2 regions of the Streptomyces sp. NPDC000878 genome follow, and region 1 is predicted to be linked to the other one. Evidence: riboswitches for the same ligand, from Rfam matches in the RefSeq annotation. Region 1 holds a riboswitch; the other holds the start of a gene.
The links. Region 1 has a riboswitch for ZMP and ZTP ahead of ACWDR4_RS42775 (bifunctional 5,10-methylenetetrahydrofolate dehydrogenase/5,10-methenyltetrahydrofolate cyclohydrolase). Riboswitches for the same ligand answer to the same signal wherever they lie in the genome.
Positions count from the first base shown of each region.

Region 2: another riboswitch for ZMP and ZTP. It lies ahead of ACWDR4_RS00020 (glycine hydroxymethyltransferase); the one in region 1 lies ahead of ACWDR4_RS42775 (bifunctional 5,10-methylenetetrahydrofolate dehydrogenase/5,10-methenyltetrahydrofolate cyclohydrolase).

Region 1 is NZ_JBSFMT010000084.1:1,255-4,646, forward strand. It holds gene ACWDR4_RS42770 (CU044_5270 family protein) at 1-511, shown strand, start outside; gene ACWDR4_RS42775 (bifunctional 5,10-methylenetetrahydrofolate dehydrogenase/5,10-methenyltetrahydrofolate cyclohydrolase) at 512-1,360, opposite strand; ZMP/ZTP riboswitch at 1,383-1,493, opposite strand; gene ACWDR4_RS42780 (nuclear transport factor 2 family protein) at 1,510-1,884, opposite strand; gene ACWDR4_RS42785 (hypothetical protein) at 2,057-2,353, shown strand; gene ACWDR4_RS42790 (type III PLP-dependent enzyme) at 2,417-3,392, opposite strand, start outside.
Region 2 is NZ_JBSFMT010000001.1:1,644-5,035, forward strand. It holds gene ACWDR4_RS00015 (glutathionylspermidine synthase family protein) at 1-965, shown strand, start outside; ZMP/ZTP riboswitch at 1,069-1,155, shown strand; gene ACWDR4_RS00020 (glycine hydroxymethyltransferase) at 1,188-2,636, shown strand; gene trpS (tryptophan--tRNA ligase) at 2,735-3,392, shown strand, end outside.

The sequences.
Region 1 (3,392 bases):
GGCGACCGACCCACAGCATCCCGGCCGACCGGTCCTGAGCGAGGGGGACGGCGATCCAGGCCTGGTCGAGGACGGACACGTCATCAGCGACCAGACGTTCGGACCGAGCTGGAGCGATGCCCCACCCGAGTCGACCCCACCGCACGACCCGGAGCGCCTGGAGGCCTACCTCCAGGAGGCACAACGCCAGACCACACCACTCACCACACCCGAACTCCTCGATGCGGTAGAAGTGTTGCTCAACCACTGGACCCTCGGCGCCCGCGAGAACGCGGCAATCGCCAGGCTGCTGGCAGACGCGGAGGGCCTACGCCCCGTCGGCCGGGTGACGGACCGGCTCGGCCGCCCCGGCCAGGCGTACGTTTACGACGGCCAGGGCGCCCGCCGAATGCTGATCCTGGCCCCGACCACCGGCGCCGTCCTGGGCCTGGAGCACACCGCCACCACAGCCGAACCCGAGTGGGGCCTGAAGGTGGGCGACGTCATGGATTACAGCGCCTGGATGCGCTGATCACGCCCCGAGTTGCCGGGCGGCTGCGTCGACGGACTGCTCCAGCAGCACCGCGATCGTCATCGGACCGACGCCGCCCGGCACCGGCGTGATGAGCCCGGCCCGCTCGACAGCGGAGTCGAAGTCGACGTCGCCGACGTTCCCGGGGTTGTACCCGGCGTCGATCACGACGGCGCCGGGTTTGATGTCCGCGCCGTGGATCAGCCGGGGCCGACCGACGGCGGCGACCACGATGTCCGCCTCGCGGACGACGGACGACAGGTCCCGCGTCCGTGAGTGGCAGTACGTCACCGTCGCGTCGCGCCCGAGGAGGAGCATGCCGACCGGCTTGCCGAGGATCGCGCTGCGGCCCACCACCACGGCCCGCTTGCCGGACGGGTCGACGTCGTACGCGTCGAGCAGCCGCATGATGCCGCCGGGCGTGCAGGACACGAACCCGGGAAGACCGAAGCTCATCGTCGCGAAGGAGGCGAAGGTGACTCCGTCGACGTCCTTCTCGGGCGCGATCGCCTCGAACGCGGCCCGCTCGTCGATGTGTTCGCCCATCGGGTGCTGGAGCAGGATGCCGTGCACACCGGGGTCGTCCGAGAGGGCGCGCAGCGTGCCGACCAATTCCACCGTGGTCGTGGCGGCGGGCAGCTCCACGCGGCGGGACTCGATGCCGGCCCTGCGGCAGCGGTTCTGCTTCATCCGGACATAGGTGACCGAGGCGGGGTCCGCACCCACCAGCACCGTCGCCAGACAGGGCGTCGTGCCCGTACGGTCGGTGAGGTCGGCGGCCTTCTTCGTGGTGTCCTCCACGATGTGCCGGGCGAGCGAGGTGCCGTCCATGAGCCGGGCCTGAGACATGATCCACTCCTGAGCTGACAGTCGTCATCGCCCAGGCGCACGGCACGCACTCCACGTTCACGGAAGGATGCGGCACTCCGTGAGGGTCGCTCCCCGGTGGTACTCCACCTCAGCGCCAGTCACGACCCGGATCCCAGCTTAGCCCGGGGTCAGGAGTTCTCCTCGTCCCATGCCTGCAGCACAGTCTGGTCGACGATCTTGCCGTCGCGCAGGGACAGCATCGAGCCGGCGAGGACTCGGACGCCGTCCGGGTACAGGCAGGACTCGGTGTAGGCGACCTGGTCGCCCTGGACGACTACCTGTTCCAGTTTGTGGGTCATGTCCCTGCTGTACACGTCGTTCAGCATGGCGCTGATCTCGCCGCGTCCGTGCATGACCATCGGGTGGCTGGGCTGGGTGTTGTGGTCGACGACGCGCAGTTCCGCGTCGTCGGCGTAGAGCGACAGCAGGGCCGTCGCGTCCTGTCCTTCGATGCCCCGGCGCAGTGCTTCGGTGTCGAAGGCGTGGCTTGCCGCGGTGCCCATGGTGACCTCCTCCGAGGGGCGCGGCCCGGTCGGGCGCGGGCCGCGAGGGGCCTCTCCTTCTGAGGCTCCTCCGTCCCGGTGACCTCGGCAAGCGCAGGCAGAGGATGAGCCTGACGAGTGAGGGGGGTGGGGTGGCCGTGTCCGGGGAGGGGCGCGGGGCGTTGCTGAATACATGATCTCAACACGACGAATCGCCGCCGCCGTTGGTCTCGCCGTCGGCGTCACCGGCCTCGCCGCCCCGCTGGCGAGCGCGGCTCCCGCCGCCGACCAGAACGCGGGCAAGCTGAACCCGATCGCCCAGCTCGACTCGCTCGCCGTGAGCGAGATTCCCGCGCAGTACCACGACGACCTGCCCCGGGTCTCCACCCAGCTCGGCTCGCTCAACCGGCTGAACGACCTCCAGCAGCTGCACCAGGTGACCGACATGGTCGCCCCCGTGACCGGGCTGCTGCCGGGCATCGAGGCCTGACGGGCGGAGCGGGCAGGAAACGAGGGCCGTCCGGCTTGGCCGGGCGGCCCTCGCTCGTGCGTGCTATCGCTGCCGGCTCGTCGTCATCGGCTCCGTGCCCAGGAAGTGGAAACCGGGTCTCGGGTGCATCAGGAAGTCGTGGTGGGAGATGTTCCACGCGTAGGCGCCCGCCAGCGAGAACAGCACCCGGTCGCCCGCCCGGAGACCCGCAGCCGGGACCTGGCGGGCCAGTACGTCCTTCGGTGTGCACAGCTGGCCTGCCAGTGTGACCCGCTCCTGCTCCGCCGTCGGGCGCGGCCACGGGTGCGGCCAGGTGTCTACCGGCAACACCGTGCAGGGCTGGTCGTGGCCCTTCGTCGCCGGGGTGCGCAGATGGTGGGTGCCGCCCCGGACCACCGCGAACTCCTCGCCGTGGCTCCGCTTCACATCCAGCACCTCGGTGGCGTACCAGCCGCAGTACGCGGTCAGCGCCCGGCCCGGCTCGATACGCAGGGTCAGTTCCGGGTAGGCCTCGGTCAGCCAGGCGAGGCCTCTGCCGAACGCCGTCCAGTCGAAACGGCGGGCCGGGGCCGTGTAGTCGACGGCCATACCGCCGCCGACGTTCACCTCGCTGATGCGCACCCCGAGCCCCGCCGCCCAGGTCACCACGGACTCGGCCACCGCCAGCTGCTCCCGGGCATCGAGTCCGCTCGCCAAGTGGGCGTGGATTCCGCGCAGTTCGAGCTGGGGGTACGTCCCGTCCGTGAGCGCCCGGAACACCCGTGCGGCTCCGGCCGGGTCCAGGCCGAAGGGCGTCGGCCTGCCACCCATCGTCAGTGAGCTGCCCGCCAACGAGCCGTCCGATACTGGGATGTTGACGCGTACCAGCACCGCCACCCGCCGCTCGGGTCCTGCCTGCCGCGTCAGCTCGGCGAGCATACGCAGCTCGTGCTCGCTCTCGACATGGAACCGGTCCACGCCCAGCTTCAGCGCGGCCAGTACCTCCTCCGGTGTCTTCCCCGGCCCGCCGAACGCCAGCGGCCGGCCCGGCACCGCGTCG
Region 2 (3,392 bases), on a different contig from region 1:
ACCGCTTCGCCGACCTGGGCATCACCGACCCGCACATCGTGGCAGCGGTCGCCGAGGCCTGGCACCGCCGCGCCGAACTCCCGTCCGTCTACGGCCGTTTCGACCTCCGCCACGACGGCGGCGCGGGCCCCGCGAAGCTCCTCGAGTACAACGCCGACACCCCCACCTCCCTGGTCGAGGCGGCCTCCCCCCAGTGGTTCTGGATGGAGGACCGCTTCCCGGGCGCCGACCAGTGGAACTCCCTCCACGAACGCCTGGTCGCCGCCTGGCAGAAGCAGGCCGCCCTCCTCCCGCCCGGCAGCCCCCTCCACTTCGCGCACTCCGCCGCCGACGAACTCGGCGAGGACCTGATGACCGTCGCGTATCTGAAGGAGACCGCGGAACAGGCGGGCCTCGACACCGACTGGCTCGCCATCGAGGAGATCGGCTGGGACCCGCTCTCCGGCCGCTTCGTCGACAACCAACTCCGGTTCATCCGCAGCTGCTTCAAGCTGTACCCCTGGGAGTGGCTCACCACCGACGAGTTCGCCGGTCACGTCCTCGACACCCTGGACAACGGCGGCGGCACGGGTACGACGCTGTGGATCGAGCCCGCCTGGAAGATGCTCCTCAGCAACAAGGCGCTGCTCGCGATCCTCTGGGAGCTGTACCCCGGCCACCCGAACCTCCTCCCCGCCTACCTGGACGGCCCACGGGAACTGGCGCACACGACCGGCTACGTGACCAAGCCGCTCCTGGGCCGGGAGGGCGCGGGCGTCACCGTCCACGAGAAGGGCGCCGCACCCGTCGTACGCGAAGAGCCCTGCTGCTACCAGGAGTTGGCCCCTCTGCCCGACTTCGACGGCAACCGGGTCGTGCTGGGCGCGTGGGTCGTGGAGAACGAGTCGGCGGGGCTGGGCATCCGGGAGTCCTCCGGCCTGATCACCGACGAGTACGCCCGCTTCCTGCCCCACGTGATCCTCTAGTCAGTGGCTGAGCCGGTCACCGGGGCGGTCGCCGGGTGGGGCAGCTCGCCTCGCTCGGATGGTGGACGCGGGACCCCGGTGTCCGGTGTGCCCGGTAAGGTGACCGGCGGGCCGTGACTGGCGCGCTGGGATGGGACCGACCATCGGGGAGCGGCTCCGTAAGTGAGTGCCGTGCGCCTGGGCCGAGCCGTGAACGCCGAGAACGCCACGTCCGGAGGTCCCATGTCACCTGAGCCCCTCTCCAACGAATCCACCGCCTTCCGCGCCGCCCTCGACGTGATCCGCGCCGTCGAGCCGCGCGTCGCCGACGCCATCGGCCAGGAGGTCCACGACCAGCGCGAGATGCTCAAGCTGATCGCCTCCGAGAACTACGCCTCCCCGGCCACCCTCCTCGCGATGGGCAACTGGTTCAGCGACAAGTACGCCGAGGGCACCGTCGGCCGCCGCTTCTACGCCGGCTGCCGCAACGTCGACACCGTCGAGTCCCTCGCCGCCGAGCACGCCCGCGAACTCTTCGGCGCCCGGCACGCCTACGTCCAGCCGCACTCCGGCATCGACGCCAACCTCGTCGCCTTCTGGGCCGTCCTCGCCGACCGCGTCGAGGCGCCCTTCCTGGAGAAGACCGGCGTCCGCCAGATCAACGACCTCTCCGACGCCGACTGGGCCGAGCTGCGCCGGGCCTTCGGCAACCAGCGCATGCTCGGTATGTCCCTGGACGCCGGCGGCCACCTCACCCACGGCTTCCGCCCCAACATCTCCGGCAAGATGTTCGACCAGCGCTCGTACGGCACGGACCCGGCGACCGGCCTGATCGACTACGAGGCCCTGCGCGCCACGGCCCGCGACTTCAAGCCGCTGATCATCGTGGCGGGCTACTCCGCGTACCCCCGGCTGGTGAACTTCCGGATCATGCGCGAGATCGCCGACGAGGTCGGCGCCACGCTGATGGTCGACATGGCCCACTTCGCCGGCCTGGTCGCGGGCAAGGTTCTGACCGGCGACTTCGACCCGGTCCCGCACGCCCAGATCGTGACGACCACCACGCACAAGTCCCTGCGCGGCCCGCGCGGCGGCATGGTCCTGTGCGACGACTCCCTCAAGGACCAGGTCGACCGGGGCTGCCCGATGGTCCTCGGCGGCCCGCTCCCGCACGTGATGGCGGCTAAGGCGGTGGCTCTGGCGGAGGCCAGGCAGCCCGCCTTCCAGGACTACGCCCAGCGCATCGTCGACAACGCCCGCGCGCTCGCCGAGGGCCTGATGAGCCGGGGCGCCACCCTCGTCACCGGCGGCACCGACAACCACCTCAACCTGATCGACGTCGCCTCCTCCTACGGCCTCACCGGCCGCCAGGCCGAGACCGCCCTCCTCGACTCGGGCATCGTCACCAACCGCAACGCCATCCCGTCCGACCCGAACGGCGCCTGGTACACATCGGGCATCCGCATCGGCACCCCCGCACTGACGACACGGGGCCTGGGTACGGCGGAGATGGACGAGGTGGCGTCCTTGATCGACCGAGTCCTGACGGCGACGGAACCGGGCACGACCAAGTCCGGCGCGCCGAGCAAGGCCTCCCACGTCCTGGACACCAAGATCTCCGACGAGATCTCCCACAGGGCGACCGACCTGGTGGCGGGCTTCCCCCTGTACCCGGAAATCGACCTGGGCTGAGCTGCTTTTAGGGGCGCGGGGAACTGCGCGACCAGCCACAGATGGCCCGCAGCTCCCCGCGTACCGAAACCACCCCACACCTCTGAGACAATGAAAACATGGCCTCAGATCGTCCCCGCGTGCTCTCCGGAATCCAGCCCACCTCCGGCTCGTTCCACCTCGGCAACTACCTCGGCGCCGTCCGCCAGTGGGTCGCCCTCCAGGAGACCCACGACGCCTTCTACATGGTCGTCGACCTGCACGCGATCACGGTCCCGCAGAACCCGGCCGACCTGCGCGCCAACACCCGCCTCGCCACCGCCCAGCTCCTCGCCGCCGGCCTCGACCCCGAGCGCTGCACGCTGTTCGTCCAGAGCCACGTCCCCGAGCACGCCCAGCTCGCCTGGGTCATGAACTGCCTCACCGGCTTCGGCGAGGCCGGCCGTATGACGCAGTTCAAGGACAAGTCCGCCAGACAGGGCGCCGAGAGCGCGAGCGTCGGCCTGTTCACGTACCCGATCCTCCAGGTCGCGGACATCCTGCTCTACCAGGCCAACGAGGTCCCCGTCGGCGAGGACCAGCGCCAGCACATCGAGCTGACCCGCGACCTCGCCGAGCGCTTCAACGGCCGGTTCGGCGCGACCTTCACGATCCCGAAGCCGTACATCCTGAAGGAGACGGCGAAGATCTACGACCTTCAGGACCCGTCGATCAAGATGAGCAAGTCGGCGTCGACGCCCAAGGGCCTCATCAACCTCCTCGACGACCCGAAGGCCA